DNA from 4 places in the Bacillus sp. BSL6 genome. Region 4 is predicted to be linked to each of the others. Evidence: predicted binding sites of a transcription regulator. Region 4 holds the regulator's gene; each other region holds the start of a gene.
The links. Region 4 encodes Rex, which represses fermentation and respiration genes when NADH is low (regulators of the CRP and FNR family bind a similar motif). Its sites were predicted from a motif close to TTGTGAAATATTTCACAA; they were not measured.

Region 1 (7,438 bases), on a different contig from region 4:
ATGCTTCCATTTGAATACCTTGTTCTTTACAGAAAGCTTGTAGTTCTTTTTGTGTTAAACGAGGGTGGTATTCTACTTGGTTAATCATTGGTTTAATTTCTGCATCTTTCATTACATCTTGTAAGTGATGGATTTGGAAGTTACTTACACCAATTGCACGTACGCGCTTTTCTTTATAAAGTGTTTCTAACGCTCTCCACGTATCTTTATATTTTCCTTCTGAAGGCCAGTGAACAAGATATAAATCTAAATAATCTAGTCCTAATTTTTTTAGACTCTCTTCGTATGCAGCGATTGTTGTTTCATATCCTTGGTCAGCGTTCCACACTTTTGAAGTGATAAATAAATCTTCTCTTGAAATACCAGTTGCTTCGATACCTGCACGAATTCCTTCACCTACAGCTTTTTCATTTCCGTAAATTGCAGCTGTATCAATGCTGCGGTACCCTGCTTTAATTGCTGATTTTACAGCTTCTACAAGTTCTGGTCCTTCTTCTACTTTAAATACACCTAAACCGAACCAAGGCATTTCTACACCGTTATTTAATACTGCTTTACTTTGTAAGTTTTTCATTTTATTTTCTCTCCTTTTATTTTACTTGATCTCTTTTTTCTAATGTCATGCTCCACGCTGTTAAAATAACAGCGGCTACTACCATAAGGCCGCCTACCCAAGCAGTATGGATTAATCCTAACGAATTCGTTACAAGGCCACCTATATAAGAACCTAAAGCGATTCCTCCGTTAAATGCGGCAATATTAATTGCTGAAGCAACATCCACCGCACTCGGAACAAAACGCTCTGCCAATATAACTACATATACTTGTAGCCCCGGAACATTCATAAATGCGAATAGTCCCATGAAAATAATTGTGATTAATCCAGCTACTTTAAATGGCGCTGTAAATGTTAAAACAAATAATATAATCGCTTGAATTAAGAACATGTAAAATAGCGCTCGAATCGGATTATGATTCGATAATTTTCCGCCAACCATATTCCCTATCGCAATTGCAATTCCATACACTAATAAAATGATGGTAACGGTACTTGCTTCAAATCCTGTTACTTCTTGTAATAATGGAGATAAATACGTAAATGTTACGAATGTACCGCCGTATCCAAGTGCAGTAATAATGAAAACTAGTAATAGTCTTCCGTTTTTAATGAGTTTGAATTGATCACGAAACGATACAGGTACACCATTTTTTAAATTAGATGGGACTAGTATGCTGTTTGCGATAAAAGCAATAATTCCAATTACGACAATCGCCATAAATGACGCTCTCCAGCCAAATTGTTGACCGATAAACGTTCCAATTGGCACACCTGTAATAGTCGCAACTGTTAATCCAGTAAACATAATGGCAATGGCGCTAGCACGTTTATTCTCTGGGACGATTGCGGCCGCAATTGTAGATCCTATCGACATAAACACACCATGTGCAAAAGCAGATACAATCCTTGCGATAATTAATATAGTGAAACTTGTTGCTACTGCCGCGATCCCATTACCAATAATGAAAATAACCATAATCCACATTAATAATGTCTTTCTCGACATACTAGCCGTTAGCGCTGTTAAAACAGGAGCTCCTACTGCCGCCCCTAACGCATATAGGGAAACAGTTAAACCAGCTGTTGTAACCGAAACATTTAAATCTTTTGAAATAGATGGTAATAAACCGACACTAATAAACTCGGTCGTCCCAATTCCAAATGCACTAATTGCTAGTGCTAATAAAGCAAACATACTTCTTCGATTCGTCTGAACTTCCGAAGATGGTACTGTATATGAACTCAATTGAATTCCTCCTTATTACAAGAAATCCAATCATAATAGTGCGATAAAAAGGCCCTTTTATCTTCTAAAAAAATATATTTAATCTCTACAAATGCTATTATGAATGGTTTCATTCTTTTTTTGAAGAACGCACTTTAAAGTACGATAGGCACCAAAAAGTAACATAGTCACTTTTCAGTACCGTACTACTCATTTGCCTCTTACATGTGCTATTATGAAACATATTTAACATGATAAAAAGTACGTACTTTAAAGTGCTATAGGTACTAAAAAGTAACATTTGTATGATTTAACTTATTTTACTCACAATGGGAGGGTTTCATATGAAGCAATACAATATTCCTGTAGAGGCAACTTTAGAAGTTATCGGCGGCAAATGGAAAGTTGTTATCCTTTGTCACTTAACGAAAGGTACAAAGAGAACGAGTGAATTAAAACGCTCAATGCCTGGTATTACACAAAAAATGTTAACACAGCAATTACGTGAATTAGAAGACGACGGCGTTATTCAAAGAAAAGTATACAACCAAGTCCCGCCAAAAGTAGAATATTCTCTTACTGATTACGGTTGGTCTTTAGAATCCATTCTTGATTCTCTTTGTTCTTGGGGCGAATGCCATCTTGAAAAAGAAGGTAAGACATCGATGCTAATTGCGGAAGGTGAATAATAGGAAAAAGGAAAAAACGAACATGAATTTGTTCATTTTTTCCTTTTTTTCTTATTATATATGTACATTTCTAACTGAAACAAAATATTTTATACGCTTTCATACCTTGTCAGTACTACGTTATACGCTCGATATCAAATAATTAGGAATCATTTTTATGTTAACATAGGTGTATATAGTATATAATATAGGATATATATTATATACACTTTCCGGTAACGGAGCTTTTCCATTATGCGGACAAGCCATATATCGGACAGTTCATAAATAATAAGTAAGACGTTATGGTTTTAGATTTATGTTTGCAACTTAGTTGCTGTCATAAATTTAAAGGCATTTTATTGTGTTTTGTGAAACTTTGTGTAAAGTTTCGTAACCGTTTACTATCTTACTTATCAAAAATAAGAGTATTGCTATCGTAAAGGAGAATTGGAGATGCCAGAAACTATGACTCAAACAAAGCCAGAACAAGAAACTGTACAAATTTCTGCTAGCCAAGGACAACTTGATGTACTTGATCAGTTGTTAAAACCTGAGGTACAAGAATCATTAACAACACTAGTAGAACAGCTTCCAAAATTAACTGAGCTTGTTAACATTTTAACTAAGTCTTATGACTTCGCTCAAACTGTTGCTACTGATGAAGTATTAAAAAGCGACACTGTTGGTGCAATCACAGAGCTTGTAGAACCTGTAAAAGATACAGTAAAAAGCATGGCTGCTACTGCGATCGAAGCGAAAGATCGTGCTGACGAAAGCAACGAAGTTATCGGCCTATTCGGTCTTTTAAAATTACTAAAAGATCCACAAGCACAAAAAATGTTCCGCTTTGTGAACGCATATCTTCAAATTAGTGCAGAACGTAACAATAAATAAGTTAACTTATAACAACAATTAGTAAAGACGGGGGATATCATACTATGTCAAAACAAATTGTCATCTTAGGCGCTGGTTATGGCGGTCTTCTTGCCGCTTTAAACGTACGTAAATATTACAGCAAATCAGAAGCACAAGTTACAGTGATTAACCAATACCCAACACACCAAATCATCACTGAACTACACCGCCTTGCAGCTGGTAACGTGTCTGAGCAAGCAGTTGCAATGCCACTTACAAAGCTTTTCAAAGGTAAAGATATTGATCTTAAAATCGCAACAGTTGAGTCATTCTCAGTTGATAGCAAAGAAATCAAATTAGCTGGCGGCACTACTTTATCTTACGATGCACTTGTAGTTGCTTTAGGAAGTAAAACTGCTTACTTCGGTATTCCAGGACTAGAAGAAAACAGCATGGTATTAAAATCTGCTGCTGATGCAAACAAAATCTACAAACACGTTGAAGACCGTATTCGTGAATACGCGAAAACGAAAAACGAAGCTGATGCTACAATCGTAATCGGTGGTGGCGGATTAACTGGCGTTGAGCTAGTTGGTGAGCTTGCTGACATTATGCCTAAACTTGCAAAAAGCCACGGTGTAAATCCAAAAGAAGTTAAACTTCTTCTTGTTGAAGCAGGTCCAAAAATCCTTCCAGTATTACCAGACCACTTAATCGAACGTGCAACTACTAGCCTAGAAGCACGCGGCGTTACATTCTTAACTGGTCTTCCTGTAACAAACGTTGCTGGCAATGAAATTGACTTAAAAGACGGTCAAAAACTTGTTGCTAACACATTCGTTTGGACGGGCGGCGTTCAAGGTAACCCACTAATCGGTGAATCAGGTCTTGAAGTAAACCGTGGTCGTGCAACAGTTGATGCATACCTACAATCTACTTCTCACAAAAACGTATTCGTTGCTGGAGACAGCGCTGTTGTCTTCGCTCCAGACGGACGTCCATACCCACCAACTGCACAAATCGCTTGGCAAATGGGTGAGTTAATTGGATACAACTTATACGCAGCACTAGAAGGCAAAGCATTCGAAGAGTTCGCACCTGTAAACTCTGGAACACTTGCTAGTCTAGGACGTAAAGATGCTGTTGCTACAATCGGAGCAAGCAATACTCCACTTAAAGGCTTACCAGCATCATTAATGAAAGAAGCAAGTAACGTTCGTTACTTATCACACATTAAAGGTCTATTCAGCTTAGCTTACTAATCTGAATATAAGCCCGAATCATGCCCTGCATGGTTCGGGCTATTTTTATCCCACTTTAATGGGCAGTAAGACCCCCCACCTCAAAATTCAGCGAAAGCAAAGCAGTTAGTTGGGGGATCAACTGCCCATAAAAGTCCGATTGGTGAGGGCTAATAATCAGTGGGGATGAGGAAAACCCCCACTGATTAAAGTTTCACTTTATCCGTAATTTTCTCTAACTTATTTATTCGGCAGAAGAATAATATAACCCTTTTAATTATCTAAATTTACTGATTATTTTATGTCCAAATTGTGTATACGAAAAGATGGAAGTATTCTTCCTACTCCCATCCTTTCACACAAACTATTCGCCTAACTTCACAAGACTGTAATTCTTCTTCCCTTTACGAATAATAATGAATCGTCCATCAAATGAATTCTCTACCGTAACATCCGTACCTACATCCGTTACTTTTTCGCCATTCATAGAAATAGCTCCGTTATTAATATCTTCACGCGCTTGTCGTCTAGATGGTTCAATACCTAAATCAACTAGCCATTCTACAATGTTTTTCGTCTCTTTTGAAGACTGGAATGTTGGCATTTCTTTAAAGCCTTGTTCAATTTCATCAGCTGTTAACGATTTAATATCTCCGCTAAATAACGCTCCTGTAATTTTCACAGCTTGTAGCAATGCTTCCTCTCCATGAACGAATTTCGTCATTTCTTCCGCTAATACTTTTTGCGCTTCACGTTTATGAGGCTCTGTTTCTACCTTCACTGCCAATTCATCGATGCGCTCTTTCGTTAAGAATGTAAAGTATTTCAAGTATTTAACGACATCACGGTCATCTGTATTTACCCAGAACTGGTAAAATTCAAATGGTGTTGTTTTTTCAGGATCAAGCCAAACTGCACCACCTGCTGATTTACCAAACTTCGTACCATCTGATTTCAATAATAACGGAATCGTCAATCCAAATACTTTTGCTTCGTGCCCTTCTAACTTACGAATTAAATCTAAGCCACTCGTAATATTCCCCCATTGGTCACTACCGCCAATTTGCAGTTGAACATCTTCTTTCGTGTATAAATGATGGAAGTCCATCGCTTGCAAAATTTGGTACGTAAATTCTGTGAAAGAAATTCCTGTATCTAAACGACTTGCTACGATGTCCTTTGCTAACATGCTATTAATGCTAAAGTTTTTCCCGTAATCACGTAAAAACTCAATAATATTTATTTCATGAGTCCAATCGTAGTTATTTACCATCTTCACTTCGCTATTTCCGCCAAAATCAAATAGCTTTTTCATTTGCGCTGTTAATGCATCTACATTATGCTGAACTACTTCTAACGTTTGAAGTTGACGCTCTGATTGACGTCCACTCGGATCACCGATTGTTCCTGTTGCACCGCCAATTAAAATAACTGGATGATGGCCGGCTAACTGGAATCTTTTCATCATCATAAACGGAATCAAATGTCCAATATGCATACTATCACCAGTCGGATCAACTCCGCAGTATAGCGAAATCTTTTTCTCTTCTACTAGCTTACGTAAACCTTCTTCGTCAGTCTGTTGATTAACAGCACCGCGCCATTCTAATTCATCAATGATATTCATCTTTTGTCATCCCCTTTATTTTTTAAAAACAAAAAGTCCCTATGTCTATGACATAGGGACGATGATTCACCGTGTTACCACCCAGTTTGTATAAATAGCATAGCTACTCATACCACTCTTAGCAATAATATCGATTGCCAATCCGCTTAGCATTACCTAAGATACTCCAGAGTGTAATTCGCAAATTTGTTTGTGCTAGGTTCCAGCATCCCCTAGCTCTCTCATTAACAGTGACAAACTGCTACTGGGCTCTTTCAACGTATGTTATTTGTTAAATTATTAGCCATTATATTGAATTGAAAACAAATTGTCAACAATACCCAAATGTTATTTTAAAATAATTCGCAGTTTCATACGTATATGTTATTCTTTATCTTCTCCAATAATCCTTACTTCACGCTCTAACTTCACGCCAAATTTCTCTTCAACTGTTTTTTGTACGAAGTGAATTAAGTCGATGTAATCTTGTGCTGTTCCGTTATCAACATTTACCATAAATCCAGCGTGTTTTAAAGAAACTTCCACTCCACCAATTCGCTTACCTTGTAACCCTGAGTCTTGAATCAATTTACCAGCAAAGTTATTTGGTGGGCGTTTAAATACACTACCACATGAAGGATATTCTAGAGGCTGTTTTGATTCACGTTTAAACGTTAAATCATCCATTTTTGCTTTAATTTCTTCATGTACACCTTCTTCAAGTTCAAATCTCGCTTCAAGAATAATGTAATGGTTGTTCGCAAATACACTCTTACGATATCCAAATTCAAATGCTTCTTTCGTCAAAGTACGTAGCTCTCCATCACCTGTCATTACGACAGCTTCTGTTAATACATACGAAATTTCACCGCCGTATGCACCTGCATTCATATATAATGCTCCGCCAACTGAACCTGGAATACCACAAGCAAACTCAAGCCCCGTTAAGTTATGTTCTAGTGCAATACGTGATACGTCAATAATTGCTGCACCGCACTGTGCTACAATCGTCGTTCCTGTTACAGTAACACCTGTAATATGAATTAAACTTACTGTAATCCCGCGAATTCCACCATCTTTAATAATAACATTCGATCCATTTCCTAAAAACGTAACTGGAATATTATATTTGTTCGCATATTTAATAACTTCTTGAATTTCATCATAATTTGTCGGCGCAACGAACACATCTGCTTTTCCACCAACTTTAATATGCGTATGATTCTTTAACATTTCATCTTGTTTCACATGACCTTCAGGCAATACCGTACTTAAATATTC
Region 2 (7,438 bases), on a different contig from region 4:
AAATCCTGCGGTGGGTGACCACCGTGCGGGTTCGACCCCCGCCCTCGGCACCATATGCGCCCGTAGCTCAATTGGATAGAGCGTTTGACTACGGATCAAGAGGTTAGGGGTTCGACTCCTCTCGGGCGCGCTTTTATTAACGGGAAGTGGCTCAGCTTGGTAGAGCACCTGGTTTGGGACCAGGGGGTCGCAGGTTCAAATCCTGTCTTCCCGATATTCCCAAAAAACATGGGGCCTTAGCTCAGCTGGGAGAGCGCCTGCCTTGCACGCAGGAGGTCAGCGGTTCGATCCCGCTAGGCTCCACTTATCTTAATATCATTTATGGCGGTGTAGCTCAGCTGGCTAGAGCGTACGGTTCATACCCGTGAGGTCGGGGGTTCGATCCCCTCCGCCGCTACCATAAAGGACCTTTAGCTCAGCTGGTTAGAGCAGACGGCTCATAACCGTCCGGTCGTAGGTTCGAGTCCTACAAGGTCCACCATTAGAAGTTTATATCTCGGAGGTATACCCAAGTTCGGCTGAAGGGATCGGTCTTGAAAACCGACAGGCGGCGAGAGTCGCGCGGGGGTTCGAATCCCTCTACCTCCTCCATTTTTTCTTAATTAAATATTTTATCGTCGCGGGGTGGAGCAGTCTGGTAGCTCGTCGGGCTCATAACCCGAAGGTCGCAGGTTCAAATCCTGTCCCCGCAACCAAGGTCCCGTGGTGTAGTGGTTAACATGCCTGCCTGTCACGCAGGAGATCGCCGGTTCGACCCCGGTCGGGACCGCCATTTTTACATAAAGGCTCGGTAGCTCAGTCGGTAGAGCAGAGGACTGAAAATCCTCGTGTCGGCGGTTCGATTCCGTCCCGAGCCACCATTTTGAAGTCGCAAGCCGGCTTAGCTCAATTGGTAGAGCAACTGACTTGTAATCAGTAGGTTGGGGGTTCAAGTCCTCTAGCCGGCACCACTTTCAAAATGAGCCATTAGCTCAGTTGGTAGAGCATCTGACTTTTAATCAGAGGGTCGAAGGTTCGAGTCCTTCATGGCTCACCATTTACAATTTAATGCGGGTGTAGTTTAGTGGTAAAACAAGAGCCTTCCAAGCTCTGGTCGAGAGTTCGATTCTCTTCACCCGCTTTTCAATTATGGGCCTATAGCTCAGCTGGTTAGAGCGCACGCCTGATAAGCGTGAGGTCGATGGTTCGAGTCCATTTAGGCCCACCATAATTGTTCCGCAGTAGCTCAGTGGTAGAGCTATCGGCTGTTAACCGATCGGTCGTAGGTTCGAGTCCTACCTGCGGAGCCATATTTATAGAGAAGTACCCAAGTGGCTCAAGGGGCTCCCCTGCTAAGGGAGTAGATCGCGAACGCGGTGCGAGGGTTCGAATCCCTTCTTCTCTGCCAGTAATTGGCCCGTTGGTCAAGTGGTTAAGACACCGCCCTTTCACGGCGGTAACACGGGTTCGAATCCCGTACGGGTCATACTAAAAGAGATAGCATAATCTGCTATCTCTTTTTTGTTGTGTAAAAGTGGACTTTGGATAGTCTGCTTTTTTATGTTGTCATTATTGTCGAGTCTTGTCGATAAGTCGATATTCCTTGTCGAATCGCCGATATAATTTGATTTACGGTCGATATATTATAAAAATCGTTGATATATTTAAATAATCGTCGATATAATTTCACTTACCAATAAAAATGGAACTATTTCACGTTCACAATCTAAAGAAAACGCCTCCATTGAAATGGATTCCATACCTGATCCAATAACTTTACACTCTATGTGAAAAAGTTCACAAATAGGTCATAATTTGTGAATTAATTCACAATAATACGTGCTACAATATGAGTGTAAAGAAGTTAAACAACATTAAATTAGTATTTTAATTAATTACTTAAACAATCATAAAAAATATATGTGAACAATAGAGAGGGGAAATTACCATGAAAAAAGGTATCAATCGTGTAGTATTAGTAGGAACAGGAGCTGTAGGTTGTAGTTATGCTTACTCAATGATCAACCAAGGTGTAGCTGAAGAATTCGTATTAGTAGATGTTAATGAAGCAAAAGCAGAAGGGGAAGCAATGGACTTAAGCCATGCGGTACCATTCTCTCCATCACCAACAAAAGTTTGGAGCGGTAGCTATGCAGATTGTAAAGATGCAGATTTAGTAGTTATCACTGCTGGATTACCACAAAAGCCAGGTGAGACTCGCTTAGACTTAGTTGAGAAAAATACAAAGATCTTTAAACAAATCGTTCGCGGTATTATGGATAGCGGATTTGATGGAATCTTCTTAATTGCAACTAACCCAGTTGATATTTTAACTTACGTAACTTGGAAAGAATCTGGTCTACCAAAAGAGCGTGTAATCGGTTCTGGTACTACTTTAGACTCTGCTCGTTTCCGTTACATGTTAGGTGACTACTTAAATGTAGATCCACGTAACGTTCATGCTTACATCGTTGGTGAACACGGTGACACTGAACTTCCAGTATGGAGCCACGCTACTATCGGTGTACAAAAACTAGAAACAATCTTAGCTAACAACGAACAGTACAAACAAGAAGACTTAGACAAAATCTTCGAAAACGTACGTGATGCAGCTTACCATATTATCGAGCGTAAAGGTGCAACTTACTACGGAATCGGTATGTCACTACTTCGTGTAACTAAAGCAATCTTAAGCAATGAGAACAGCGTATTAACTGTATCTGCATACCTTGAAGGACAATACGGTGAGAAAGATGCTTTCGTAGGTGTTCCAGCTGTTATTAACCGCGATGGTGTACGTGAAATCGTAGAACTTGAGCTAAATGAAGATGAAAAAGCGAAATTCGCTCATTCTGTAAAAGTATTAAAAGAAACAATGGCACCAGTACTATAATAATTGCTAAATAGTTCAGAGGCGGGAAACTGCTTCCTACCTCTGAATTTATATAATTTCATATAAATTCCTTTTCCGGTTTCCCTTGTATATCCCCAATATACCCCTTTTGCTGGATCAGGGTCGTTTATAGAAAAGAGCACTCTACTTTATATAGAGTGCTCTTTATTATTATTTTTTAGGCGTTAATCCCAATTTCTTTAAAATATCTGCCAGTGTACCGCTTTTTGATTTTTCAGCAGCTGTTTGTGATTTAGATGCATCGGGACCTTTTTTCAAGAAGTTCTTTTCAACGAAGCGAATATCTTTTTCGTCAACAATACCATCTTTGTTTAGGTCACCGTCTTTCACAGATACTCCTTTTTTACCATAGTTGCTAGCGATAATTTCAGCATCTTTTATATCAATTACTTTATCTCCATTTACATCACCGGCAAGGTTTTCATCAAGGCGTGCATAATAATATTGGCCAAGCAGCTTACCATCTTTTTCAGTACCTAATTTTGTTGTTAGGCGACTTGTTAAATGCCCTGGTACTTCTACAAATAAGTTATAGTCACGTTTATTAACAGGAAGTCCATTTAGTTTGAAGTATCCGTATTTGTCTAGTGAGCCTTCAAACTTATGACGGTAAGAATCAGTTGCATATACTTTTACGCCAAGCTTTGTATAATCGAATTTCTCATCTAAATAGCCACGTTCATTTAAGAATGCACCAGGTTTAATATTTCCTTCTACTAGTGAGTTTAAAGACATAACTGAGAATGTTTGGTCTTGAAGGACACGCATTCTATTTGGCTCTGTTTCTCCTGGTTTCCAGTATACAAACACTGGTGACTCTAATTGAGCATTTGCCTCATAAAACTCATCATTTTCTACTTTGAACGTTACATCAATGAACGGGAAGTCACCATCTAATCCAGCGAAGTTTTTATCATCAATAGCCCCGCCTACTGTAACAGAACCTTCTTCTAGTTTCAGTTCATTTACTTTTGCTGTTACCCCTTTTTCAGAAAGGAGTTTTTCAAAAGCAGGATTCAATTTCGCATTTGCAAATTTGAAGTTCTTCTCTAGGAATTTTACGTTAAATTCCCCAGCAACGAATTGTTTTACGTGTTTCGCGTTTAGGGTTACTGTGAACTCGTCCCCTTTATATAATTCTTTTTTATCATAATTAGCCTTTGCATATTGAGCTCCTTGCTGGATAAACCAATAATTATTTACACCGCTTGGATAGTCAGGACCTGCAGTTGCATAATCGAAAATATACACGCCTGTGTTCATTGGACCTTCCACTTTAAAGGATTCAGGAGTAATGCCAACTTTAAAGTCCCCATTTGCATCAATAGGTAAAAACTTATGCAAGTATGGAGAATAGTCATAATACATAACTCCGTTTGCTTCTTGCGTAATGTTTAACCCTTTTCCTTTTAAGTAGTCAATGTTTGAATCATACACATTTCCTTTAATCCAGAGTGCTTTTTTACCATCTTCTACTGTATAATTTTCTTCATTTAACTCGTAAATACCAGGTTTTAATCCAGTTAATTTCACTTCTGGCGGTGTGTTATCGATGATGACATAATCACCTTTCACACGTGCTTTCCCATCTTTATCATAGCCAACAAATTCAATTGTGTAATCGCCTTCTGGTAAATCAATTTTCTCATCACCGATTGGTTTTGCAGGATCATTTGTAAAAGGATATACTTTTCCGCTAAAGAATGCATCTAAGTAGTAATAAACATCCGTTTGCAGTCCACTCGTGTTTAACGTCCCAAGGAAGCCAAGCGCTTTATTTGTTTTTGAATCTTTCACGATAAGGTCTAACGTTTCCAGATTGCTGTTTAATTGGAATGCCCCGTGCACGTATGATTCGCGGTAAGGATTAAATTTAGTTGTATCCGTTGAAATAGATTTTCTAGATAGAACAGCGTCTTCAATACCAGGTTCTGATACACGAATAGAGAACGGAATTTGGTACGTTTCTTCTTTATTTTTCGTATTTGTAATATGAATATATCCTTCATATCGGCCTTGTTTTACACCGGCTGGAACATTAATTTTTGCTTCAATTTCACCTGATTTGCCAGCATCAAGTGTAATTGTTTCTGGAACAGAAACTTTTACACCGTTTGCGGTAGCGTCGTTAATAGAAGAAGATGCTGGTGTATAAGAAATTTCTGTTTTAAATTCTTTTTTCTCTTGTTTATTATGGTTTTCCACTTTTATATTTCGTTTTTGTTCAAGAGCTTCACCGTCTTTTTGATAGAACTTCCCGAATGCAATGGATCCAGTTTCTTCAGGGACTTCAATTACTTCATCATTTACAACTGTTTTTGTTGTATCTAGCACTTTAAAACTAGTTTCCGTATGAACGGCGTTGTACGCATCTACTCGTCCAGCTCCAACTTCATATACGGAATACTTTTCTTTTAAATCATCAGCTGTGTTCATAAGAGACGCCTTTACAGCGAATGGAGAGTATTCGGGGTGTTCTTGTAAAATAAGAGCAGCAACGCCCGCGATATGAGGAGAAGCCATAGATGTTCCTTGCATACGCTCGTAGGAAACGTCATAGTTTTCGCCCTCTTGTGGGTCGTTAATATATTCAGGTACTGTTGAAAGTACAGCAACACCAGGAGCTGTAATATCAGGTTTAATATCATCATTTGATGTAACAGGGCCGCGTGAGCTAAAGTCTGCAAGATGATCGCCTTCTGTTTGAATATAAGTAAGTTCGTCAAAAGTAAAGGATGTATTACCTTGTTCGATTTGAGCTTTTAGTTTTTCACCGTCTTCTTTCGTTAGGCGGAATGCTAGAATGTATTTTGTACTTTCGCCAACATAGAAAGGAATCTCTCCATCCACATTGTTATAAATAATAACGGCTTTTGCACCAGCTTGTTTTGCATTTGCGATTTTTTCATCAAATGAGAGTGTACCGCGTGCAACGAGAGCGATTTTTCCTTTTACATCTTTTTTACTAAATTCATCAGGCGTACCGATTCCTACCGATTCGATAGATAACGTTTGTCCCTTGAAATCTTCTATTTTATCAGTGAAGTTTTTGCCAAATAAAATCAAGTTAGGGAATTGTACTTGTCCAGCATGACTTGATAGTTTCGGTAAGGAAATAGAGCTATCACTAGCTCCAACCGTAATCGCAAAGGGAGAAGCACCTGGTGATCCGAGTGTCGCTGGATTTGGTCCAGAGTTACCAGCGGCAACGACTGTAACGACACCAGAAAGCATTGCGTTGTTAACAGCGATAGACGTTGGATCAAGCGGATTGTTGCTCTCATCACCTAACGATAAGTTAATGACGTTCATACCGTCAGAAATAGATTTATCGATTGCAGCAATAATACCTGAACTAGCTCCACTTCCGTATGGACCGAGTACACGATAGTTATATAGTTCAATGTCAGGTGCAACACCTTTTACTGCGGAATCTGATGTGTTTTTCTTTTGCGCAGAAACGATACCTGCTACGTGAGTACCATGCGCGGTGTAGAAGGAAGAGCCACGATCATCAAATTCAGGAGCGCCAGATTGTTGCCATTCTGTATAAGTTGTTTCCATCGGATCTGCGTCGTTACTAATAAAGTCCCAACCTTTTACGGAGTTTGGATCTATCTTGCTAGAATCTTCGCCAGGTTTTGCGCGATAGCCTTTATACACGTCTTTTAAGTCAGGATGATTGTAATCAATACCTGTATCTAATACACCAACTTTAATTCCTTTTCCGGTAATACCTTCGCTATGTAACTTATCGACCCCAATTTGCGGAATGCTATCTGTTAGTTTTTGAGGTGCTTTTTGCTCAGATTGTTTTGGTAAATTTAATTTCACTTCGTAATCTTTCCAAATACGTTTTACAACACCAATCCGCAACAATTCTTCTACTGTATTTGCAGGTAATGTCAGCGCAACCCCATTTATCGCATGTTTATAAGAACGTTTAATTTGTACAGACTGGAAATTCCCTGACTTTACTGATGGGCTGAAATGATAAAGACGTTTTAGTCCTTTTTGAAATTCCTCATGTTCTTGATCAATACGTGCTTTTATATTTTCAGGAGCAGCTTGTAACCCTTTTTCTTTTTGTTTTAATTCATTAATCTTTACTGGAGCTGTTTGAAATTCTACAATGATATTTACAGGCTCAGAACTACTCGTATTAATATCAGGCGAGATAGTAAAACCAGGGTTGGCATCTAACGTTTGTAATGCCTGACGCTGTTCTTTAGAAAGTTTTGATAGTAAAGACTGGGCGTTTGAAGAGTCAATTTGGTTAATAGGATTTTCAGCAAGTACATTGAACGGAAGGGCAGTTGAAAATAGAACGCCAGCCGTTACAATTCCGGTAACAAAACGATTTTTCTTTTTCATGTATAAGCCTCCGATAATTTATATTTTAAAATTTATTTCTCCGTGCCTGGTGTTTGCTTTGCATGGAATGTCCAGTTTAGCTGTAAGGAATCACCCTGGAATTTATTTTGATCTTGTTCGTTGTCTTCAAAGGAGAAGAGCACGTGTAAATAATCTGTTTCACCAGATTTA
Region 3 (7,438 bases), on a different contig from region 4:
TTACCTTCGTTCCATCTGTTACAATTGGACGTTTAATCAACATGCCATCAGATGCTAAAAGCTCGTACATTTCGTCTTCACTTGCATCTTTTAACTTATCTTTCAGACCAAGTTCACGGTAACGCATTCCACTTGTATTAAAGAATTTTTTTAATGGTAATTCACTTTTTTCATGTAAATTACGTAAATCTTCTTTTGATGGTGGATTTTCAACAATATGAATCATCTCATATGCTACATCGTTTGCCTCAAACCATTTCTTTGCTTTTTGACATGTGCCACACTTTGGATATGAATAAAATGTTACTGTCATAAATTCACCTACTTTTTTACTAACCTTTACCTTTATCATATAGAAAACGTTTTATTATTTCAAACGATTATTCGCTAAACTTTTACTTATTTCGTGATAATTTTTAATAATCCTGCAAATTTTTCTTATTTTTCCGCCATTTGTTAAGAAAAAATAAATATATATTTTTTTAGATTTTTCTCTCATTCTGTATCGAACATATATGTTAAACAAACGTTTGATTAACTCACTATTTTTCTTTGTTCACTCTTTTAGCTACATCGTTTTCTTTCTACCGAACATATATGTTAAACAAACGTTTGATTAAATTCCTATTTTCCCTTGTTCACCCTTTAGCTACATCAATTTCTTCCTACCGAACATACATCTTAAACAAACGTTTGATTAAAAAAATAAGAAGCCTCTTTTGCAGGCTCCTTCATTATCTATTCAAATAATCTGCAATTGTTTGAAATACGACGATATACATATTATGAATACTTTCTTCTGTATTTCCGCCATTAGATAAACCAACTGCCCATTGTTGTCCTTCACCACTTCCGATATTTGCAAACCCTTGCGTATACATCGCATTTACATCTTTTCGGGCACTGTTATACTCTATCCCTTTTGTAATAAAAATCGAATATGATTTATCTTGTAAACCGATAAAAAATACTGGTTTCTTTAGTGATGAAAATACATTTTTATACTGATTTGTTGAGGCTTCTTGAAAGTGATCTTTCATTATTAGAAAACCATCTACTTCCTTAGATTTCTTTTCCAGTTCCTCTAACTTCATTTCCTCAAACTTTACATTCCTAAACGTATCTTTCGGTTTTTCTCCAACAACTCCAATTACGAGTGCTCTTCCGTTATATTCTAATTTCTCTCCTTCTTTATCCTTTGCACACCCAGCACTCGCTAGGCATATCAATATAAAAACTAAGAAATACGATAAACGCTTCATTCAGCACCCTCCCCTTCTTTTCAGTCAAGTGACAAAAACGTAAGGTTCATTCAAGAAAATGTAAGCAAAATCGATAGCCCAAATTACGTTTCTATATTATAATCAATTGAATTTACTTACATTACTAAACATAGGAGATTATCATGAAGAAATTTAAACTTTCATCTTTTCTTCCGTTAAGTTATATACTTCTACTCGTACTCGTAAGTCCCCTTTACGATGTATTAAATAAATCGGCTGTTCACGCAGTAGATGTCACAACTGTAGTAGATGATTGGATTCCATTTGTGAAAGCATTTATTATTCCTTATTTACTTTGGTTTCCTTACTTATACGGCGCACTTATTTATTACTGCTTTGCAGATCGAAAACAATATTATGTCACTTTAAGTAGTATCATTCTTGGAAAACTTGCTTGTTTTTCCATTTATTACTTTTGGCAAACAACTGTACCACGTCCAACAGTCGTTGGATCAGACGTATTTTCCGAATTAGTTCGCTATATTTATAGTATCGATCAACCGGTGAACTGTTTCCCTAGCATTCACGTTCTTACTACCTTTATCATTATGTTAGCTGCCTTTAGACGTAGAGAACAACATGCTTTTGAATATTACATTCTTACCTTCTTCGGTACGCTTATTATTTTATCAACGCTATTTACGAAGCAACATGCATTTGTAGACGCCATTTCTGGAATGACGCTTGCAAGCATACTCTACTTCGGCGTTCAGCTTTTATTAGCAAAAGAAACCGTACGTGTTCTAGTAAAACAAAATCATAAAATGTAAAAAGCAGACTGTGGCTTCTCAGTCTGCTTTTCTCTATATAAAAGGAGATTTTTAAGTTAAGATTGCGGTACAGTCATATCACCAGAGTGAATACGACCTGCTTTTTTAAGAGCAATGTAAAGTATATAAGAAACAGCTACTGGAATGACGATATAAGTGATTACCATCGCTGGGACAACTTCCCATCCTTCGCTGGAAATTAAATTAATTGGTGCGATAAGAGAACTTAATCCAAGACCTGCAATTTCTTTTCCTGCTTCCAGTTGGAAAATTAATGCGGATACTGGACCAACTATAGCACTGGCGACGACAGTTGGGACGAGAATCATTGGATTTTTAGTGATATTTGGCAACTGTACTTTCGGAGTACAAAGTGCTTGAGCTAATATGCCGCCTAAATTGTTTTCTTTCGCTGAGATAACAGAGAATCCGATAAACTGAGCAACGCAGCCTGCAAGAGCAGCACCACCTGCAACACCGTCTAAGCTAAGTGCGATCGCTAGCGCAGCTGATGAAGCTGGAGAGATAAGTAATAGTCCCCAAACAACTGCAATGACGATAGAAGCGATAAACGGGCTACCAGCTGAACTATCTTTAATGAAAGCTCCAACTGCGTTTAAAACAGGAGTGATATTATGAGATAACCAAATACCTACTAAACCAGAACCTAATATTGCCGCAAATGGAACGAGCATCATATCTAACGCAGTTTTTCCACTTAAACGTTTGCCAATATATACAGCTAAAGTCGCTGTTAATAATGCACCGATTGGTTCACCTGTTTTAATAATTAGACCTGCTTCAGTAATGGAAATGGATCCGGCACCAATCGCTCCAGCTACCATAGCCGAGAAGATTACAAGTCCGTTTGCACCGAGCATAAAAGCAATTCCCGCCCCAATGGCTGGTGCCATAAGTGATTTTGCAACAACTCCGATTGTAATAAGCAACGGAATATCAACAATTCTTCCTATATTTTCGATTAGTAAACCAATTCCAAGGGATACGAAAATACCTTGTGCGATTCCAGCTGATGCTTTAAATACACGAGACATTATATATTCCTTCATTTGTTTCACCTTCTCCTATAAGTTAGTAACCAATTGTTTTCATATAATCACGTAAAATATCGTTTGATTTTGCGAATCGAGATTCTTCATCCTCTGTTAAATTTAGTTCTACAATTTCTCTTATACCATCTCTAGTAATAATAGCTGGCACTCCTGTACAAATATCATATTCACCATACTCACCATCTAAAATAGCTGATACAGCAATGACACGATGATCATCGTTAAAGATTGAGTTTGCAATATATGCTAGAGAATTTCCGATTCCGTAATAAGTAGTACCTTTTCGTTTATAAATTTCCCATCCGGCTTTCGCAGTCTTCTCAACGATTTCATCTAAATCTATTTCACCAAATCGTTCTTTTTGTTCTTCTAATATTTGCAGAATTGGTTTTCCACCAACAGTTACGTGTGACCAAGCAACCATTTGAGAATCACCATGTTCTCCTAATGAATACCCATGAATACTACGAGGATCTACATGTAACATTTCAGATAAAATTGTTCGTAAGCGAGAAGAATCTAGTGATGTACCAGTACCGATCACACGATTTCTAGGTAATCCAGATAATTTCCACACTTCATATGTAATAATATCAACTGGGTTTGATGCAAGTAAGAAAATACCATCAAATCCACTTTCCATTACGCCGCCAACAACACTTTCCATAATCTTTGCACTCGCTCCTAAAGTATCTAAGCGACTTTGTCCTGGCTTTGGTGCTGGTCCTGCTGTAATAATAACAATGTCCATATCTTTGCAGTCTTCATAACTTCCTGCATATACTTTTGTTCTTGTATTTGTAAAGTTAATGCAGTGTGATAAATCCATTGCTTCCCCAACTGCACGTTCATGATTTATATCAATTAATAATAGCTCTTCGCAAATGCCTTGATTGACAATGGAATATGCACAACTTGATCCAACTAATCCAGTACCGATAATTGCAATTTTTCTTGTATGTCTTTTCATAGCAATCTCTCCTAATTGATCATATAATCTATTTCTTTTGTTCCTTACACTCCTAATTATAGAGGTTCCCACAATAGAAACCATGGATACTTTGTGAAATATTGAGCAAAGTTTTTGTCCTTTTTGTGAATTGTTATATTCCATTTTCGTCATATTTGTTACAACTGGAAAAATATTTATTATGTATTTATTGACATATACAAAAAGAAAACGAGCGAATAGATTCGCTCATTTTCTTTTTCCTGTTATTCCGCACTTAATTGGCTTTTTAATTGTTGTACAATCATCGGATTTGCAGGTGCTGCCGGCTTGTAATAACTCTTTTGCTTTGCGTATTCATACATATTACGTTGGCGAATTTCATCTTGATTACGAATTTGAATTAACGTTTGGTGTAACTGTTCATTATCAGACTGAGCAATATAATTTGCATAACTTGTTAAACTTGCATTTAATCCTGCTAAATAATCATTTACCATATCTTTTTCATTCATGTTCCGCTTCCTCCTATCCTAGGAAAGTCATTAATTGTTGCTTCGTATTTCGTGCATCTTGCGCATCTTTTTGTAGCATTTGTTTCAGTTGTGGATCCGTACATGTCTGTGCATACTGCTCCAACTTGTTAATAATTGTTGCATGTCCACCAATTAAATGACGTAAGTTTTCTACTTCAAGCTCTGTTAAGTTTTGCATAGGATACTCCTACCTTTCTTCTTTCATTCCCCTTTAGTATTCTGTTCTTTTTAAATCGTATTCATGAAAAAGCTTTCTTACATTTCACATCTATTTATAAATACAAAAAAATGTTACAATTACAGAAAAATACAAATTTTCAAAAGGTCACCTTACACTAACGATAGCATCTCAAAACAAACCATAGTAGGTAGGTGTGCTTATGCAAAAATATTTTAAAATTATCTTCTTTATCGTCTACACCATTCTATATGTAAAATTATTAATTGATGTATTAACTTTAAAACCACTATTCACTTCTATCCCTTTACATATGTTATTTCTCATTTGTTTTTTACTCATTGCGCTTAACAATTATAAAAATCGTAACACTACATTTTTCCTATTGTTTATTAGTGCAACTCTATTAGTAAGTATTAGTTTCATTAAAAGTATTCTTATATAAAGGAGCAATGAACATGAAAACACACGACTTCCTTACAGAAATCCAGAAGGGCTCTGAGCCTAGTCCCTATCAAGATCCCTTCGTATTCGGCTTCGTTTGCTTTTTCTTAGCAATATATACATTTTTCAAACCTGCAAAATAATATCATTTAACAAGAAAAAGCCTCTAAACCACTAGAGGCTCTTTCTCATCTAATCTTTTGGACTCATACGCACTAAAAAACCTTAGAATCGCTTCTAAGGTTTCCGGCTATCCATATTCAAGACACTATACTGATGAGCAACGAAAAAATTAATAATATAACTACCAACCCGCCGGTTATTCTTGCTATAAATTTCTTTTGTTCGCCCGCACTTGAAACGATAAAACGGAAATATAATATACCACCTATCGCAATAAGAATACATTCCGATATGATACTAATAGCCGGAAATCTCCACAATCCAAAACCAAGCATAGGTAAACCCCCGTAATTGCCCGGAAGTAACGGCAAATCAGCACGGTGCACAAGTAAATCTAAAATCCAATGACTAAAAACTACAGCTCCAATAACAAAGCCATTTCGCTTTCCCCACAGCCTCGTACCGACTATTCCTGCAACAAAAGCAATAAACAGTGCTCCTATTAAAGAGTGTGTGTAATCCGCATGAATGATTGCTTCACCATAATTATTCCTGTTAATAGGTTCAATTGTCTCTACTCCTAAAATATAAAGTGGCAAAAAAATGACATCCAACAATTGTGAGCTTAACATGAGAACCCAAAGTGGTAGTTTCGGTGACTTTGTTTTCACTAATACTGCTAAACCAAAATGCCCTGCAAACATTTCACATCACATCCTTTTGTCATGTGCCTCCAACAAACCGCAACTTACTGTACAAAAGCATAATCAGATGTTTTCTTTCTTCTTATTCATTTTCGCATTACATGTAATCCTTTAATAAACGTTTCCAATAATACATGTAAACTTATATCCAAATCTAACGGCAAACCAAATCCGCCCTGCTGTTCAATCGACGCAAACCCGTGACAAATACTTCTGAATCCACGTGTCGCATGAAGTGCATTTTCCCCTTCTAAGCCGTACTGTTGTAAAACTTGAAGACAAAGCTTTACAATCCCGTCACCCGCTTTTCTTACTTCTTCATCTCGTAAAAAGGTTGCTTCATATAGTCCAGGATGTTTGCGTACGAATGCTACATATGCTTCTCCTAAAGCATGAATTGCTTCATCCATCCGTTTACCCTCGGCCGCTTCTTCCAGTTTGTTATACAGCTGCTTGATTCCGTAAATACCAAGATGTTTCCGTACATCTTGTAAGCCTTTCACATGATTGTATAGCGAAGGTGAACGTACCCCTAATGTTTGCGCTAATGAAGCTAACGTTACTTCTTGTATTCCATTTGTATCTGCAATTTCTGCTGCTGTTTCTACAATTTTCTGTAATGTAAGTCCGATTCTCGGTGACATAAATTAACCCTCTTTTCTACTTTCTATATTTCGCTTAGCTTCCTTAATAGCAAGCTCTATGACAGCCCCTGGATCGTTTATCATTTTCCCATGCCCTGCCGCAAGCAAGGACGGCTCATATTCTCTTAACTTCTCTGCACTTTGTAATGATATTTCTTTACTCCACGTTGCCATCGCAGGAAACGGAAACCAAAATTTCATTTGTCCTGAAACAGCCGTACCTCCTCTTGTTTGAAATGCATCCCCAACAATAAGAGCTTTATTTCTTATATCAAGAAACGACATGGAGCCCGGTGTATGTCCCGGTGTCATAATAGCAAGCAGCGATCCAACTCGGTCACCATCTTCTAATAAAATATCAGGTACCGTTTTTATCTTTTTAGGTACACCGCCTTTTATTGGCGTATTTGGTTCATCCTTTTGTAACGTCGTATCTCCTTCTAACAGCTTTGCGTCCCGCTTAGAAATGTAGACTGGAACATAAGGAAGTACTTCCTTTAATGCGTCTAATGCACCGATGTGATCATCATGCGCATGTGTTAATACAATATTCGTAATTGGTTTTCCTATTTTCTCAGCCGCCTGTAAAATTCCTTTTGCGCTATATGGTAAAGCAGCATCAATTAAAGTTAAACCATCTTCTTCCTCCACAAAGTAACAATTCACAGGAAACACTCTTGGCAAAAATGACAATTGATATACCGTTTTTTCATGCATCATTCTCATATTCCCAT
Region 4 (7,438 bases):
TAAAGATTCAACTGTAGCAGATTTTAAGTCACGGCCTAATTCTTCAGTGATTACTTCGCCACCAGTTAAGATTGCGATATCTTCTAGCATTGCTTTACGACGGTCACCAAATCCAGGAGCTTTAACAGCTACTACATTGAATGTACCACGAAGTTTGTTCACTACTAATGTAGCTAACGCTTCGCCTTCTACATCTTCAGCAATGATAAGAAGCGGTTTACCTTGTTGTACCACTTGCTCTAATACTGGTAAGATTTCTTGAATGTTAGAAATCTTTTTGTCAGTGATTAAGATGTATGGGTTATCAAGAACTGCTTCCATTTTGTCAGAATCAGTAATCATGTAAGGAGATGCATATCCACGATCAAATTGCATACCTTCTACTACGTCTAATTCTGTTGTGAAACCTTTAGATTCTTCTAAAGTAATAACGCCGTCGTTACCAACGCGCTCCATTGCTTCAGCGATTAATTGACCTACTTCTTCGTCAGCAGCAGAAATAGCAGCTACTTGTGCGATAGAAGATTTACCTTCGATTGGTTTAGAAATCGTTTTTAATTCTTCTACTGCAGCAACTACAGCTTTTTCGATACCTTTACGAAGACCCATTGGGTTCGCACCAGCTGTTACGTTTTTAAGACCTTCACGAATCATAGCTTGTGCTAATACAGTTGCAGTTGTTGTTCCGTCACCAGCTACATCATTTGTTTTGCTAGCAACTTCTGCTACTAATTTCGCACCCATGTTTTCGAATGCATCTTCTAATTCAATTTCTTTTGCGATTGTTACACCGTCATTTGTAATAAGTGGTGAACCGAATTTTTTCTCAAGAACAACGTTACGACCTTTTGGTCCAAGCGTTACTTTTACTGCATTTGCAAGAGTGTCGACACCGCGAAGCATCGAACGACGTGCTTCTTCACTAAATTTAATATCTTTTGCCATAATAATTGACCCCCTTGGATTTTTTAAGATTTATATAATTAACCGATAACTGCTAAAATGTCACTTTCACGTAAAATCAAGTAGTCTGTACCTTCATATTTCACTTCAGTACCTGCATATTTTGAGAAGATGATAAGATCACCTGCTGCTACCTCTAAAGCAACACGCTCACCATTTTCAAGCACTCGACCAGTACCTACTGCAATAACTTTACCCTCTTGTGGTTTTTCTTTTGCTGTGTCTGGTAATACAATACCACTTGCTGTTTTTTCTTCCGCTTGAACAAGCTCAATTACAACGCGATCACCTAATGGCTTTAGCATGAACAATAACCTCCTCATTTTGTTATGTAAATTTTATTTATTAGCACTCAAGTCACCCGAGTGCTAACACACTTATAATAATAAATAATCTCAATTTCTTTTGCAAGTAAAAAAATCATAATTTTTTCGCAAATTACGCTATAAATTTTTCTATATAGAGTTCCTCTTCTTCTACCTTTACTATATGAATCGTTGTTTCCACTACTCGTATGTTACAATATGAAAGGACACCCTAAGTTGTTTTCGCTACACACACAACTTTCTCCTGTCTTCTATTATAATTTCAAATAAGGATTTACAAAAAAAACATAATTTAAGTAAGGTTTATATCGTAGGTAGCATATTTACATGTTATCCTACCTTATCTCATACACTAGAGTTAGAAAGGATGGTTAAACCATTTGAAAAAACAATATTGGTGGGTTATCGTTACATACATTTTAATGCAGTTATCATCAATTGCTGGATTACCACTTCTCCTGAAAACTGGGCTTTATGATAACAGGGGATTCACTAGGGAAGAGAAATTTCAACTCATAACTGGTCACTGGGCAATCATTAGCTTCTTTATTGCATTATGTATCGTACTTTGGTTACTTAGAACAGATATTCGCGACAGACATTTAGATACAAAGCGTTCTACTGTTCCAGCTACGATTGGTTGGATTTTTATCGGGTTCTTCTTAGCATTTTTCTCGCAAAGTATTGCTGGTATGATTGAAATGTATGTATTAGGTATTAAACCTGGATCTGAAAATACAGCGAGACTTATGGATATCGCAAGAACGACACCTTGGTTCCTTATCGTCATCTCTATAATAGGACCTATTTTGGAAGAAATCGTATTTAGAAAAATTTTATTTGGTACACTTTATAAGAAGTTTAACTTCTTTATTGCCGCTATCATTAGTTCCCTTGTATTTGCGGCGATTCATTTTGATTTTACTCACTTATTGGTATACACTGCTATGGGGCTCGTATTCGCCTTCTTATATGTAAAAACGAAGCGTATTATCGTTCCAATCGCAGCGCATGTTGCAATGAATACATTAGTTGCAATTGCTCAAGTTTTAGTGAGTAACGAACAAATTCAAGAAATGATTAAAGAAGCTGAAAAAATGCAAGGCTTTATCGGAGGATTTTTAGTATGAGAAACTCACCATTGTTCATGGCTGCATTGTACTTCCTTCTAGGATGTATCTTTACACGCTTCGCCATTACGAACGTAACAGATACAATTTGGAATATATGGACAATACTATTTGCAGTTATGGCAACGATTGATTTTAATTTGGCACTTCGCCTTATCTTAGTTAAATTCACAAAGAAAAAACAATAATAAAACGCAGAGGTCGCTTCCTCTGCGTTTTATTGTGGATAATTCTTCAAAAAGTAAACTAATGTTTGTAACTCTACTGCTAAATCAATATGATGAATTCTTATATTGTCTGACACATTTAATCGTGCTGGTGTGAAATTCAAAATACCATGCACGTTTGTTTCTGCCAATCTATCAGCTACAGATTGTGCTACTGTAGCGGGTACTGTTAATATTGCCACTTGTATATCAGATGATAAACGTTCTTCTAATTCATCTAAGTGATATACAGGAATGCCTCCGATTTCTGTTCCAACTTTCTCTTCACTAATATCAAACGCCATTTCAATTTTTGTATTATTGTTTTTCGTGAAATTATAATGTAAGAAAGCGGTCCCTAAATTACCTACTCCAATAAGCGCTACACGTGTTATATCATCTTGGTCGAGTGTTTCACGGAAAAATGATAATAAATAATTTACGTTATATCCATATCCTTTTTTCCCTAATGCTCCAAAGTATGAGAAATCTCTTCGAATCGTTGCGGAATCAACCTTTACCGCTTCACTTAATTCGGCTGATGAAACACGTTGCTTACCAGACAAAGATAAGTTTTGGATAAATCGATAGTATAGAGGCAATCTCTTAGCAGTGGCTTGTGGAATTTTCTGCTGCTCCATATAACCTCTCCTCTCTTCCTATCTTTATTCATATGCTTTAATCAAATACAGAAGTTTAGCACTTATTAAATTCCTTGTATAATAGAAAGAAGAAGTATTCTCTCTGTATTTTAAACTATACACTATTTTTAGTATGATTGAGAAATATAAACATGGCAAAGTTAAGAAATTATTTGAGGTGAAAACATTGATTTTATTACAAGTAAACGCGCTTTCGAAATTATACGGTGCAGAAACGATTCTTTCAAATATAAAATTAGAAGTTCAAACGAAAGATCGTATCGCATTAGTCGGACGAAATGGCGCTGGAAAATCTACATTATTAAAAATAATAGCGGGTGAGCTATCTCATGATGGTGGAGAAATTATAAAACCGAAAGATGTCTCAATTGGATATTTAGCTCAAAATACCGGTTTAGAAACATCTTTAACAATTTGGGATGAAATGCTAACCGTCTTTACACACTTGCAGCAAATGGAGATAAAACTTCGAAGGCTAGAGCAAGAGATGGGAAAAGAAGAAAACTTTTCAAACGAGGCTACATATGAAAGATTATTAGCTGATTATGACCAATTACAATTAGATTATAAAGATCAAGGTGGCTATCAGTACGAAGCAGATATCCGTTCGATTTTAAGTGGTCTTGGCTTCCCAGTTGAAACGCACCAGACGACGATTTCGACATTAAGCGGTGGACAAAAAACACGATTAGCTCTCGGTAAATTATTATTAACAAAACCAGACTTACTTATTTTGGACGAGCCTACAAACCATTTAGACATAGAAACATTAACATGGCTTGAACAATATTTACAAGGTTATCCTGGGGCAATACTAATCGTTTCCCATGACCGTTATTTCTTAGATAAACTTGTTACACAAGTATATGAAATTTCGAATAAAGAAAGTAGACGATTTGTTGGTAACTACAGTAAATATTTAGACTTAAAATCAGCACTATACGAGCAAGAAATGAAACGTTATGAAAAACAACAAGATGAGATTGCTAAGCTAGAGGACTTCGTTCAAAAAAATATAGCTCGTGCATCTACGACAAAACGTGCGCAAAGCCGCCGTAAACAATTAGACCGTATGGAATTATTAACAAGACCATTAGGGGATTCTAAGTCAGCTTCCTTCCACTTCGATATTGAAAAACAAAGTGGAAATGATGTTTTACAAGTAAAGGACGCAACTATCGGCTATGATAAGGATCCAATTATTGAACATGTAACAATGCGCTTAACTCGCGGAGATAGTGTTGCTTTAGTTGGTCCAAATGGAATTGGGAAATCCACATTATTAAAATCCATTGTGAATAAGTTACCACTATTACATGGTGAGGTTTCTTTCGGATCTAATGTCTCTGTTGGTTATTATGATCAGGAACAAGCTAATTTAACATCTTCTAAGCGAGTTTTAAATGAGCTATGGGATGAATATCCACTGCAACCTGAAAAAGAAATTCGCACGATATTAGGTAACTTCTTATTCACAGGAGATGATGTATTAAAGCCAGTATCTTCTCTTAGCGGTGGACAAAAAGCTCGTTTAGCTCTTGCCAAACTTATGATGCAAAAATCGAATTTATTAATTCTCGATGAGCCTACAAACCATCTTGATTTAAATAGTAAAGAGATTTTGGAGAATGCTTTAATTGATTATCCTGGTACCCTTCTCTTTGTATCTCATGACCGCTACTTTATTAATCGTGTAACGACGACCGTTGTTGAGTTATCAACAGAAGGTGCACAGGAATATTTAGGGGACTACGATTACTACGTTGAAAAGAAAAATGAGATGATTGAACGTGCTGAATTTGAACAACAAGAACAGCAAGAAAATCAGGCACCTGTTCAAAAAACTGTAGCTCCAGAAAAATTAAATTATCTCGAAGAAAAAGAGCGCAAAAAGTTGGAGCGTCAACGTACTCGAAAAATCGAAGAACTAGAACAAAATATTGTACAATTTGAAGAAGAAATTGCTACGTTAGAAGATCAACTTTGCTTACCAGAAATATATGCAGATTATGAAAAGGCTAGTGAAATTACAACGAAAAAGCAAACACTACAAGAACAACTTGATGCTTGTATGGCAGAATGGGAAGAATTGCATTTATAAGAGTATAAATAAGAAGGATGTCTCATCAGTCGGGATTTTTGACGATGAGACATCCTTCTTATCTTCTAGCCATGGTCAACCTCTATTGCATAAACGATTCGACACGAGGTATCGATTTGCCGACAAGGTTTGACAATATTAGCCTCCCTTATAATAAGGGCATATTTCAAAATGTTTTTTAGAGATACCTTTTTCGTTTTTATTTCCCGAAAAAGGATAGATTCAAAGGTCAGACTTCATCTATTTTATCCACAAGTTTATACACATATCCACCTTTATAAAATAAACATCTAAATAACTTTTCCACATTATCCACAATCAATAAAAAAGTTATCAACATTTTATATACACAACAAAACCCACATTATCAACAGATAATATGGGTTTTATCCACAAGCTGTGGTTAATTTTGTGCATAACTATGCTTCGATATCTAATCCTGGATTTGCATTTAAAGCTAATGTAGCACGTTTTCCTTGTTCATATGCAATTGTACCTGCCGCTGCAATCATTGCTGCATTATCTGTACATAAAGATAGGGGAGGAATAATTAGCTCTACATTTTCTTTTTGTGCAAATTCTGCTTCTAAACGTGCACGCAGTCCTTTATTAGCAGCTACTCCACCAGCAAGAAGCACTTGCTTTACGTTATAAGCATCCGCTGCACGAGATGCTTTCGTTACTAATACGTCAATTACACTCTCTTGGAAACTTGCTGCTAAATCTTCCGGTGCAATTTCTATCCCGCGTTGTTTTGCGTTATGCACAGTGTTGATAACTGCTGATTTCAATCCGCTAAAACTGAAATCATATGAATCCGGTTCAAGCCATGCGCGAGGTAAATCGATTGTTGGTTTCCCTTCATGTGCAAGGCGATCAATATGAGGACCACCTGGATATGGCATAGATAACGTACGAGCTACTTTATCATATGCCTCTCCTGCTGCATCATCTCGCGTTTCACCAATTACTTCAAAGGAACCATGTTCTTTCATATAAACAAGCTCTGTATGTCCACCAGATACAACAAGTGATAGTAATGGGAATTGAACTTCTTTTACTAAACGATTCGCATAAATATGGCCAGCGATATGATGAACACCAACTAGGGGGATATCATGTGCAAATGCCACTGCTTTCGCTGCGTTCACCCCTATTAGAAGCGCTCCTACTAAACCAGGTCCTTCTGTGACAGCAATTGCATCAATATCATCAAATGTGATATTCGCTTCTTTTAACGCCTCTTCTAACACAACTGTAATTTCTTCTACATGATGACGGGATGCAATCTCTGGTACAACTCCGCCAAAACGTTTATGACTTTCAATTTGTGATGCAACGACATTTGCAATAATTTCCGTTCCATTTTTAACAACTGCTACTGCTGTTTCATCACAACTTGTTTCAATACCAAGTATAATCGTATTTTTTTCCATTATATATTCACCCACATTACGAGACCATCTTCCTGATTGTCTGCATAGTATCGTTTACGAATTCCACCATTTTGAAATCCGTATTTTCTGTATAACTGTTTTGCTACTTCATTTGATACACGTACTTCAAGTGTCATCGTTTTTACACCTAGAGTTTTCGCTTCGGAAATAACTTCTTTTAATAAAGCATCTCCTAGCTTTTGACCTCTGTATTCTGGTAAAATAGCTATATTTGTTATATGCGATTCATCAATAATTATCCACAATCCACAATACCCAATTACACGACCATCTTTTTCTAGCACAACATAATGTGCATGTTCATTCATCGTTAACTCACGTTGAAAGGCATCTGCAGTCCAAGGAGTTGAAAAAGATGCTTCTTCAATAGCTACAATTTGAGCAATATCATCGAGTTCCATCTTTCTAAATATCATATCCATCCTCTGCAAGCTCCTACTTGTTTTGACTTTCTAACCACTTTGTTTCAGCTTCAGCTAAACGAAGGTAACTAGGAACAAATGAATGTACATCTTGTTCTTCTTTTTGTAATCCTAAGAACGCTAGCTCACTTGGTCTTGGGTTATTTTTAGTGAAAGGAGCAAAGACAGCTT

Region 1: the regulator Rex is predicted to act here: its motif matches at 2,832-2,849, upstream of RCJ96_RS23655 (DUF1641 domain-containing protein).
Region 2: the regulator Rex is predicted to act here: its motif matches at 1,795-1,812, upstream of RCJ96_RS00130 (L-lactate dehydrogenase).
Region 3: the regulator Rex is predicted to act here: its motif matches at 4,188-4,205, upstream of RCJ96_RS23300 (L-lactate dehydrogenase).

The regions. Positions count from the first base shown of each region.
Region 1 is NZ_JAVGCW010000009.1:129,920-137,357, forward strand. It holds gene RCJ96_RS23640 (aldo/keto reductase) at 1-574, opposite strand, end outside; gene RCJ96_RS23645 (MFS transporter) at 591-1,754, opposite strand; gene RCJ96_RS23650 (winged helix-turn-helix transcriptional regulator) at 2,129-2,473, shown strand; gene RCJ96_RS23655 (DUF1641 domain-containing protein) at 2,909-3,349, shown strand; gene RCJ96_RS23660 (NAD(P)/FAD-dependent oxidoreductase) at 3,394-4,572, shown strand; gene tyrS (tyrosine--tRNA ligase) at 4,916-6,178, opposite strand; T-box leader at 6,230-6,445, opposite strand; gene murB (UDP-N-acetylmuramate dehydrogenase) at 6,542-7,438, opposite strand, start outside.
Region 2 is NZ_JAVGCW010000001.1:928-8,365, forward strand. It holds tRNA gene RCJ96_RS00045 (tRNA-Leu) at 1-53, shown strand, start outside; tRNA gene RCJ96_RS00050 (tRNA-Arg) at 57-130, shown strand; tRNA gene RCJ96_RS00055 (tRNA-Pro) at 141-214, shown strand; tRNA gene RCJ96_RS00060 (tRNA-Ala) at 231-303, shown strand; tRNA gene RCJ96_RS00065 (tRNA-Met) at 324-400, shown strand; tRNA gene RCJ96_RS00070 (tRNA-Ile) at 405-481, shown strand; tRNA gene RCJ96_RS00075 (tRNA-Ser) at 499-591, shown strand; tRNA gene RCJ96_RS00080 (tRNA-Met) at 619-695, shown strand; tRNA gene RCJ96_RS00085 (tRNA-Asp) at 697-772, shown strand; tRNA gene RCJ96_RS00090 (tRNA-Phe) at 785-860, shown strand; tRNA gene RCJ96_RS00095 (tRNA-Thr) at 875-950, shown strand; tRNA gene RCJ96_RS00100 (tRNA-Lys) at 961-1,036, shown strand; tRNA gene RCJ96_RS00105 (tRNA-Gly) at 1,050-1,120, shown strand; tRNA gene RCJ96_RS00110 (tRNA-Ile) at 1,131-1,207, shown strand; tRNA gene RCJ96_RS00115 (tRNA-Asn) at 1,215-1,289, shown strand; tRNA gene RCJ96_RS00120 (tRNA-Ser) at 1,297-1,387, shown strand; tRNA gene RCJ96_RS00125 (tRNA-Glu) at 1,394-1,465, shown strand; gene RCJ96_RS00130 (L-lactate dehydrogenase) at 1,928-2,872, shown strand; gene RCJ96_RS00135 (S8 family serine peptidase) at 3,044-7,267, opposite strand; gene RCJ96_RS00140 (CalY family protein) at 7,300-7,438, opposite strand, start outside.
Region 3 is NZ_JAVGCW010000009.1:57,928-65,365, forward strand. It holds gene RCJ96_RS23280 (arsenate reductase family protein) at 1-313, opposite strand, end outside; gene RCJ96_RS23285 (hypothetical protein) at 735-1,262, opposite strand; gene RCJ96_RS23290 (phosphatase PAP2 family protein) at 1,406-2,053, shown strand; gene RCJ96_RS23295 (PTS transporter subunit IIC) at 2,110-3,123, opposite strand; gene RCJ96_RS23300 (L-lactate dehydrogenase) at 3,146-4,096, opposite strand; gene RCJ96_RS23305 (spore coat protein) at 4,342-4,590, opposite strand; gene RCJ96_RS23310 (hypothetical protein) at 4,604-4,789, opposite strand; gene RCJ96_RS23315 (hypothetical protein) at 4,992-5,234, shown strand; gene RCJ96_RS23320 (permease) at 5,494-6,060, opposite strand; gene RCJ96_RS23325 (TetR/AcrR family transcriptional regulator) at 6,147-6,704, opposite strand; gene RCJ96_RS23330 (MBL fold metallo-hydrolase) at 6,708-7,430, opposite strand.
Region 4 is NZ_JAVGCW010000019.1:7,029-14,466, forward strand. It holds gene groL (chaperonin GroEL) at 1-945, opposite strand, end outside; gene groES (co-chaperone GroES) at 984-1,268, opposite strand; gene RCJ96_RS27040 (CPBP family intramembrane glutamic endopeptidase) at 1,670-2,419, shown strand; gene RCJ96_RS27045 (YdiK family protein) at 2,416-2,607, shown strand; gene RCJ96_RS27050 (redox-sensing transcriptional repressor Rex) at 2,637-3,266, opposite strand; gene RCJ96_RS27055 (ABC-F family ATP-binding cassette domain-containing protein) at 3,454-5,388, shown strand; gene tsaD (tRNA (adenosine(37)-N6)-threonylcarbamoyltransferase complex transferase subunit TsaD) at 5,808-6,824, opposite strand; gene rimI (ribosomal protein S18-alanine N-acetyltransferase) at 6,824-7,267, opposite strand; gene tsaB (tRNA (adenosine(37)-N6)-threonylcarbamoyltransferase complex dimerization subunit type 1 TsaB) at 7,281-7,438, opposite strand, start outside.